2 regions of the Virgibacillus kekensis genome follow, and region 2 is predicted to be linked to the other one. Evidence: riboswitches for the same ligand, from Rfam matches in the RefSeq annotation. Region 2 holds a riboswitch; the other holds the start of a gene.
What was found. Region 2 has a riboswitch for glycine ahead of ACFO3D_RS17750 (trimeric intracellular cation channel family protein). Riboswitches for the same ligand answer to the same signal wherever they lie in the genome.

Region 1: another riboswitch for glycine. It lies ahead of gcvT (glycine cleavage system aminomethyltransferase GcvT); the one in region 2 lies ahead of ACFO3D_RS17750 (trimeric intracellular cation channel family protein).

Annotation. Positions count from the first base shown of each region.
Region 1 covers NZ_JBHSFU010000006.1:75,871-80,580, forward strand. The annotation lists gene gcvPA (aminomethyl-transferring glycine dehydrogenase subunit GcvPA) at 1-1,297, opposite strand, end outside; gene gcvT (glycine cleavage system aminomethyltransferase GcvT) at 1,314-2,417, opposite strand; glycine riboswitch at 2,588-2,678, opposite strand; gene ACFO3D_RS11285 (DEAD/DEAH box helicase) at 2,819-4,477, shown strand; gene ACFO3D_RS11290 (YqhG family protein) at 4,467-4,710, shown strand, end outside.
Region 2 covers NZ_JBHSFU010000015.1:17,260-21,969, reverse strand. The annotation lists gene ACFO3D_RS17755 (phosphodiester glycosidase family protein) at 1-2,398, opposite strand, end outside; glycine riboswitch at 2,641-2,731, shown strand; glycine riboswitch at 2,734-2,808, shown strand; gene ACFO3D_RS17750 (trimeric intracellular cation channel family protein) at 2,836-3,447, shown strand; gene ACFO3D_RS17745 (fructose bisphosphate aldolase) at 3,683-4,579, opposite strand.

The DNA of each region.
Region 1 (4,710 bases), on a different contig from region 2:
TCCGGATTTCTGTTACCGCCACTAGCATATTACCTTTCAATTCGGGATAATCTTGAGCCAAATCGTATCCTCCAATTATACCCTTATCAAGAAGTTTTTCATTAACTTCATTAATATCCTGATCTAGTCCGACAACTATCTCGTTGAAAAATTGCCCATCCGCAGTTACTTTGAAACCTGCTTTTTCAAATTGCTGCTTCGCATATCGAGCTTTCTGCATGTTTAGTTCAGCCATTTTTTTGAGACCGTTCTTGCCAATTGAACTCATGGCAACCGAGCTTGCCAGTGCGTTTAACGCCTGGTTGGAACAAATATTTGATGTCGCTTTATCACGACGGATATGCTGCTCTCTAGCCTGCAGTGTCAGTACAAAGCCTCGCTGTCCATCCTCATCGGTAGTTTGTCCGACAAGCCGCCCTGGCACTTTACGCATCAATTTCGACGTGGTGGCAAAATAACCACAATGTGGACCGCCGAATTGAGCTGGAATTCCAAATACTTGTGTATCACCAACCACAATATCTGCTCCAAATTCGCCAGGTGGGGTCAGGTAGCCAAGTGCGAGCGGATTGCTGGATACGATAAACATTGTTTTTTTCTGGGTGCGAATAATATCATTCACTTCATTTAATGGTTCGATTTGACCAAAGAAGTTCGGGTACTGCATAACAACGCCTGCAGTGTTTTCGTCAAGTTCATCAGCCAGTTGGTTCAAATCTGTCCGGCCATTATGCTGATCGATTTCCACGATTTCCAAATCCGGCCCTTTTGCATATGAATGGATCACTGCCCTTGATTCCGGATGAACTGCTTTTGAAACTAAAACCTTTTTGCGCTTTGTCTGCCCGGCACTTAAAGTAACAGCCTCAGCGAGCGCCGTTCCGCCATCATACATGGAGGAATTCGCTACCCCCATTCCGGTTAATTCAGAAATCATTGTTTGGAATTCAAAGATTGCCTGAAGTTCACCCTGAGAAATCTCAGGCTGATATGGCGTGTATGCTGTATAAAACTCTGATCGGGATATAACATGATCGACGACTGAGGGGATAAAATGATCGTATACCCCAGCCCCGAGAAATGAACTATACTCTATTAAATTGGCATTTTTCTTTGCAAGTCTGGCAAGCTCCTTCTTAAGCTGCTGTTCATTTGCAGGCTTTTTAAGGTTAAGCTCCCCTTTAAAACGAACTTTTTCCGGAATATCTGAAAATAATGCATCAGTCGACTCAACACCGATAGTATTCAGCATATCCTGTTTGTCGGCATCCGTCATTGGCAAATAACGAAATTCCATGTAAACCCCTCCTTATTTATCCGCGTTTGTAAAATGGTGTTTCCACTACTTTTGCTTTCAATCTGCGCTTACGTACCTGTACTTCAAGTTCTGTTCCGAGATCGGTATACTCACTATCCAGAATAGCAAGGCCCACATTTTTATTTAATGTTGGTGATTGTGTGCCAGTTGTAACAAAGCCGATTTCACGGTCACCAGCAAAAACTGAATATCCAGTTCTCGGAATACCCTTATCAATCATTTCGATTCCTGCAAGCTTACGTGAAGGACCGTTTTCAGCCTGCTCTTTCAGTTTTTCCTTACCAATAAAGTCGGATTCTTTTTTCAATTTAACCGCGAATTTCATTCCGGCTTCTATTGGTGATATGTCTTTTGAAATCTCCTGTCCATATAGAGGAAGTTTCGCCTCAAAACGAAGGGTATCACGGGCCCCAAGCCCTATAGGCTCCACTCCTTCAGGTGCTCCAGCTTCAAGAATAAGATTCCAAAGGTCTCTGCCACTGTTGGAAGAAATATAGATTTCGAATCCATCCTCACCAGTATACCCGGTTCTGGAAACAATCGCCGGATTATCAATAGAATTAAAATAAACCGGATTTTCGAATCGGAAAAACTTAACTTCATTTAAGTTCGTTTCCGTAAGTTTTTGCAAAATAGTTTGTGCTTTCGGTCCCTGCAGCGCGAGTTGAACATAATCAGGTGATACATTTTCGATTACTGCCCCAGTATCATTATTTTTTTTCAACCATTCAAAGTCTTTCTCGGTGTTTGCTGCATTGACTACAAGTAAATAATAGTTCTCCTCAATCATGTAAACAATCAAATCATCGACGGTGCCACCATCTTCATAGCACATAAATGTGTACTGGGCCCGTTTTGGGGTTAGCTTGGAAATATCATTGGTCATGACCTTTTGCAAAAACGCTTCACTGTCGAACCCTTTAACAATAATTTCACCCATATGGGATACATCGAATAATCCAGCTTTTGTCCGGGTTACCTCATGTTCATGCTTAATCCCTTTAAACTGAACAGGTAAATACCATCCGCCAAAATCGATTGTTTTGCCGCCTGATTTTTCATACTCAGGAAACAATGGCGTCCTCTTCAATTCACTCATTCCATCCACTCCCCTATTATTTTTTTACATAAAAATAGAGATTCCTCTGACTATCCAGGGAAATCTCTGTCCTACAACCAGAAAGTTGCGTGCCTCGGAAAACGCATCCATTTCCCTGAAAGCACTTGCTTCGTTGGTGGTTTACTAGCCGTAAACACTCTCCAGAGTTGCGTCCTACAAGAGTCTTTTTGCCTGAGAGATTCACTCCAAGTTTGCTCCTTCGGCGTTACTATTAAAAGTAAGCTCTCCCCTTGTATTCATTCGCATAATTAAATTTTAAGTATTGGATATACTATATACCGTAAGTCCGGAAAAATCTCCACTATTATACAGTCACATTATATCATAGGAAACATTGTAAAAATAGCTATAATTATTACTAATTAAAAAGGAAGTTTGTTATGGACCAGATAGAACTGCAGAAAGATTCCGGGTTTATTGATGAACTGGAAGTAAAACTTGAAAATGATGAGCCTCTTTCTTCGTGGGAGCTTTTTAGAATGGCATACGAGGCAGAGCAGACAACAATGGCTCCGACATTTGAAGGATTAAAAGCGTTGGATTACCTTCCCCATATGGAGTTTCTTGACCACCAGATAGACTCTGCCAAACAGGTTGTCGAAGAAATGAGCGGGAGAGCAATCCTCGCCGACGAGGTAGGTCTCGGAAAGACCATTGAAGCTGGTCTTATCTTAAAAGAATATATGCTGCGTGGCCTGGTAAGGAAAGCACTCATTCTGGTTCCTGCTTCACTTGTGAACCAGTGGGCGAAAGAACTTAATGGGAAATTTTTCATTCCTGCTATTGCGCACCGTAAAAACTATGGCTGGGACCAGTGTGATGTGATGATAACATCTATCGACACGGCAAAACGCTCACCACACAAGGAACAAATTCAGGAAATTGACTATGATTTTATTTTAATAGACGAGGCCCATAAACTTAAGAATCATAAAACCAAAAACTTTGCGTTCGTACGTTCGCTTAAGAAAAAATACTGCCTGCTTCTAACAGCTACACCTGTACAGAATCAGTTGGTGGAAATATTTAATCTGGTATCTATTTTGAAGCCAGGCCATCTGGGAGACTTTGATTCATTTCTGGATCGCTTTGGAAAAGACCGTAAAAGAATTAAACAGGATGCCTATCTGAAACAGCTTGTTCAAAAAGTGATGATTCGTAATACCCGAAACAGCACACAAATGGACACAATTAAGCGGAATATTGAATCAATCTGGATTGAATTTACCGATCAGGAAAAGGACGTATATACTCAGCTTGAGAGCATGACTGCTGCTTTCCCTGCCTTTTCCAAAATAACGTTGCTACGTGAATTGTGTTCTTCCAAAGAGGCATGTTTCCTGTCACTCCAAAAAATGGCAACCGATGAAGCCAGGGTTGAATTTATCAAACCAATCGCTGAAAAGCTCGGACAGCTCCCCTCAAATTCGAAAGCAGAAAAAGTTCTTGAACTTATTAAGCGGATAGGTGATGAAAAAGTAATTATTTTTACGGAATACCGAGCTACACAACTTTATCTGCAATGGTATCTGAAAGAAAATGGTATATCGTCTGTACCATTCCGGGGCGGGTTCAAAAAAGGGAAAAAGGACTGGATGAAACAGCTTTTTGAAAATCATGCCCAGGTTCTGATTGCAACCGAAGCTGGTGGCGAAGGAATTAACCTCCAATTCTGCAACCATCTTATAAATTACGATTTACCATGGAACCCGATGCGTCTTGAACAACGGATTGGAAGAATCCACAGATATGGACAAAAGAATGATGTTTTTATTTATAATCTGGCAATCCATGGGACGGTTGAGGAACATATTATGACGCTACTTTACGAAAAGATAAATTTATTTGAGCAAGTAATTGGGCAATTGGACCAGATACTCGATGAGTTGAATATTTCCGATATTGAATCCGAAATCAAAAACATTTTTAATGAGTCGTCATCGGCAGGTGAAACCAGAATAAAACTCGATAACCTCTCCTCTATTATTAAAATGACACAGGATCAGGCTGAACAGGAGGAAGAACGATATGGCAATTAGTAATTTGAATGAATTCCTGGAAAGCTACTTCACAGCGCATAATTGTGACATTATCGAGAACAATGAAGGGGTACTGAAAATCCAGCTTAACGAAAAAATGGACCGTGCTCTTATGAACCGGCCTTTTTACTGGCATTATGTAAAAAGTATGGGAAACCCGGGTCAGCCCATGCAATTGACCCTTATCACCGCCCCTGAAAAACGGGATGGCAAGAATGAGTGGATCCATTTTG
Region 2 (4,710 bases):
CGTTGATGACCAGAAAATCAGGGTTTTGCTCGACAATTTGCCTTAATGCTTTACGTGCCATTTCTACTTGTCTACTAGTAGGGTTCTTGGCAACAAATTGAGTGTCAGACAAAACAGCAAACTTATAACGTTCTTTTCCAATCACTTCATTCTGCATGATGATCGGGTCTCTTTCCACCGAAGCTTGTTCAGGCATTTCGATTGATGGTGGTACTTCCACCATTAGATCATCAAAAATGAGCTGGCCGGTATACTGATTATTCGGGTTCGTTTCGACCGGATAAATCCGCCATAATTTCGCTGGATACTGGATCCCATCAGGCAGCGAGGTTTCTACGTATTTCCATCCTGTCCAGTCCACTTTATCGGCTAAGCTCAACGTATAGTTCGTACCTGTCGCGTCCTCAATTACCGTGCGCAGCCATGCCCCGTTCCCATCACCGTGAACCCACATACCGATCTTTAGCACATCACCAGGGAGTTCAATGTTCGGGGAAGCCTGTAAATATGCTGCACGGGTAGCGGTTGTTGTTGTAAAGTCATAACTAAGCTGAAGCCCGTTTCCATCTCTGCCTGGGACCACGTCCATCGACACCCCAACATTCCAAGGATATCTCGTAGAAGTCCATCCTTCTGCACTTTCTAATCCAGAAACCTTTTTCGTTTCCAACCCAATCGTGACTGGCAAATGGGTTACTTTCTCTTGTACGGTTACTTTGATTGTTGTTGACCCACCATCTTTCAGGGGCTCAACAGAAAAACCGCCTGCTTTATTTTCTGTAATCTCTATAATAGATTTATCATATTCGAGTGTAATATCTCGTACTTCTATTGGTGCGGAATAACCATCTTCGTCATAACCAGTAACAGAAAACATACCTTTTCTTCCCATTTCCATACTTAAATAGGATTCAGTTGTTTCTATTCGGTCCAGTTTACCAAGAACGGTGATTTCCTGCGTACCTTTTGACGAATTCACTTGCGCTTCGGCTACCGCCTGACCTGGTTTCTTGGCATAAAAAACACCATTTTCATCAAAAGAACCAACATCGGACGGAAGCGCCTGCCAGCTTATTCCTTCTATGTCTACAGGTGAATAATTTTCATCATAACCAAGCCCAATAAAACTTCTGCTCAAACCGGGAAAAACTCGATTACTGTATTCTGAATCGATTACAGTCTCGACAGTAAAGTTTGTCAATTCCCCGCTGCCGTCGTCCACAAAAATTCCAATTCCATTTGGCACCGGCCGCTGTGAACCGTCGGAAGGATTATTGACAACTTTGGCATCCTCATAACCCGGTGTACGAGCTACCATTGTCGACGAGCCACCGCCATCGATATTCAATGCTTTGTTTGCACCATATTCCTTCATTAATTCCGCCAATTCTTTGTATGTCATTCCACGACTTTCCACCGAGCGTCCATCAACTAAAGCTAGAATCATTGTTTTCCCATCTTCTGAAAAGCCGACTCCCGTTCGTGGTGCCGTGGTACTGTCATTTAAGTTTGCAACAGGTTCCCCGTTTTCAACGAGTTTCACATTTCCGCCTACCGCAAAATCCATTAACGTATCTTCGTCAATTTTAGGTGCATAGGAAACCGACACCTTATCCCCTACAGCAAGCTCCTTTAACTTGTCTGCTCCAGCTTCACGGCCTACTAAGACATAAGTATTTTCCGCGATCGTTCCTTGTCCGACTTGATCGGAGACCTCAATTACCTTCCCTTCACTAACCGTTACTTCATAGACAGAACTTCCGCCGTCCGGACGTGCTTCGTCACCCCAAACTGATGTATAAAGACCAATTCCATTCGCAGAAATACCCGACTGATTCATTGCCGATAACTGAACATCACCGGCAGGCAAATCGACCGTTCCTTCGAGATAAATATTCGTTATTTCTCCCCAACCCTGCTTGTTAACTCCAGCGGTCAACGTATGCGATCCTTGTGGTCCTTTAATTATTTCCCCATCTTGAATCATTGTTCCCAAAGGAGCATTCGTATCATTAATATCAAAAAAGTCTCCATTCACACCGCCTACTGCACCTAGCTTGTTTGCCATTTCCGATAATGGCTTAGCATCAGTGACTACACCCGGATAAAGTAAATCTGCGGACACCGATTCTTCGGAAAGATCAATCGTCATAACCTGTCCATTCAACCAGCCTCGTGCATCAAACCGTTCAAAACTACTTAGCTTAATCCCAGGTCCTATCGTAGTCGTGTGTTCATTCGCAAGCAGCGTCTTTCCCGACGGACCAACCGTAACAATCGGTTCCGTACGATCCGATGACCCACTCCGAACCTCTGGCACAGGATTTGACTGCGCATTTACTTGAACGGATGGACCAAACGCAGCCATGATTACATTGGCAGCTAAGAAAATACCCAACCAGCGTTTTCTTTTGATATAAATCTCCCCTTTCTATTACTATTCGATTACATTCTAGCAAACGAATGTTAAAAAATTGCTCGATTTTTGTGAATTTTCGCAGGAAGAAAGTATCATTTTTACGCTAAGTGTTTGGTCCTAGTTATTGATAGAAACAGCACTCATTAATTCACGCACACCAAATTTTTGACAGGTCAAGCAGCTCCTCTATATTGTATAATTATAAAAAATGATACTAGCGAATGACTGCTGTGGGAGAGAACGTTGGACGTCACCGAAGGGGCAAATCTTTGAAAAGATGAATCTCTCAGGTAAAAAGACCACCGCAGGACGCTTCTCTGGAGAACGTTTCACACACCCACGGGGTAACCTTCTAAATTAGGTAAAACTCTCAGGTACAAGGACAGAGATACTTACTTAATGATAGGAGGGATTGTATGGTTTGGGATGTATTGAACATGATTGGGACCATTGCCTTTGCGGCGAGTGGGGCAGTGGTTGCGCTGGAGGTAAAATACGACATTATCGGCGCTTATGTATTAGGTTTAATTACTGCCTTTGGTGGCGGTGCTATCAGGAACCTTTTTACCGGCATTCCTATCACAGAATTATGGCAACAAACCTCGCTTTTTATTGCTGCTCTTATCACCATAAGTTTCGTCATCTTATTGTCGAATAAAGCAGTTGATCTTTTAACAAAATGGAATATTTTTGACTCGGTTGGGTTGTCAGCATTTGCTGTTCAGGGAGCAATGTATGCACAATCAATTGACTTACCGCTATTTGCTGTTATGTTTTCAGCTGCGATAACCGGAGCAGGCGGCGGTATTATTCGGGATGTGCTAGCGCAGAAGAAGCCAATTGTTTTACGGCAGGATGTCTATCTATTATGGGCTCTCTTTGCAGGATTCATTATAGGCATGGATTTGTTATCAGAGTCCTATCAATTCTATATTCTTTTCGCTATCATTTTACTATTACGGGGGATTTCACAAAGATACGGCTGGAGTTTACCTACTAGAACAATTCAACAACCACAAAAAAATTAAAATCATATCCTGATTTATACATTCTCTATACACGAAAGGCTCACTTCAGTGTGAGCTTTTTATGTGTCTATTTTCGAATCGTTATTTAGTTAATCTTCCCCTCTTTTCTAAAACTACATGATTTATTTCAAGACGCAGACATAAACCCCTCTACTTTAATGTTAAAATAGAGGGGGAAAAGGTAAATACCAGCCGACCGAATGATGCTATCAGTCAACTTAATAATACGTAATTATTAGCTATTCTTATTAACTGATGCATTATAAATCGATTGAACCGCTTCTCTTAATGCTGCGTTAAATTCATCTTCAGTCTGGTTTACATTCAGGTTTTCACTTAATGCCCTGGAGAAACTAGCAATTAAGCCATCGTTCTTTTTTAATTTTGCGTTTGCTTCATCTCTGGAATAGCCCCCTGATAAAGCCACTACACGAATAACCTGGGGATGATCGATGAGCTCTTTATAAAGATTTTCCTTGGTAGGAATGCTAAGTTTCAACATCACTAGTTCATTATCGTTTAATTGATCCAGATGTTTTTTGATTTCTTGCTTTAAAATTTCCTCTGATTTTTCTTTATCGGAACTATGAATATTAACTTCCGGCTCAATAATTGGAACCAGCCCTGCATCGATTATTTTTTTACCGATTTCGAATTGCTGATCAACCACTTCTTTAATTCCATCCTGATTTGCTTCTTTAATTACCGAGCGCATCTTTGTACCGAACATACCGCGCTGGTTGGCTCTTTCCAGTTTCTCATCAAGATCATCGATTGGCTTCATTTTTTGTACACCATTGGAAAGCTCAGCAAGCCCTTTATCCACTTTAAGGAATGGTACGACTCCTTTTTCCTCAGCTAAGTAATCTCCGGTATACTTTTCCTCGATTTTACGATCCATCGTTTGCTCAAATAGAATGGCTCCGAGAATATACTCCGAATCAAATGCTGGAGCAGTAATAATACGAGTTCGCATTTCATGGACAAGATCGAACATTTCTTCCTCGGTGGAATATTCGTCTTCTGATACTCCATATGCTGCAAGCGCCTTTGGTGTACTTCCACCACTCTGGTCAAGCGCTGCGATAAAACCTTTTCCGTCTCTCATTTTTTCTAAGTGTTTTTCCTGCATTCATCTCACTCCTTAAAAGTAGTTAGACTCCATTGCATTATTTACATTTTCATTGTAACACTCAAGAGGAAATATATTTATTGATGGGCATTCGGATACCTCTACTTTTTTAAGGTGCCGTATTGAATGTG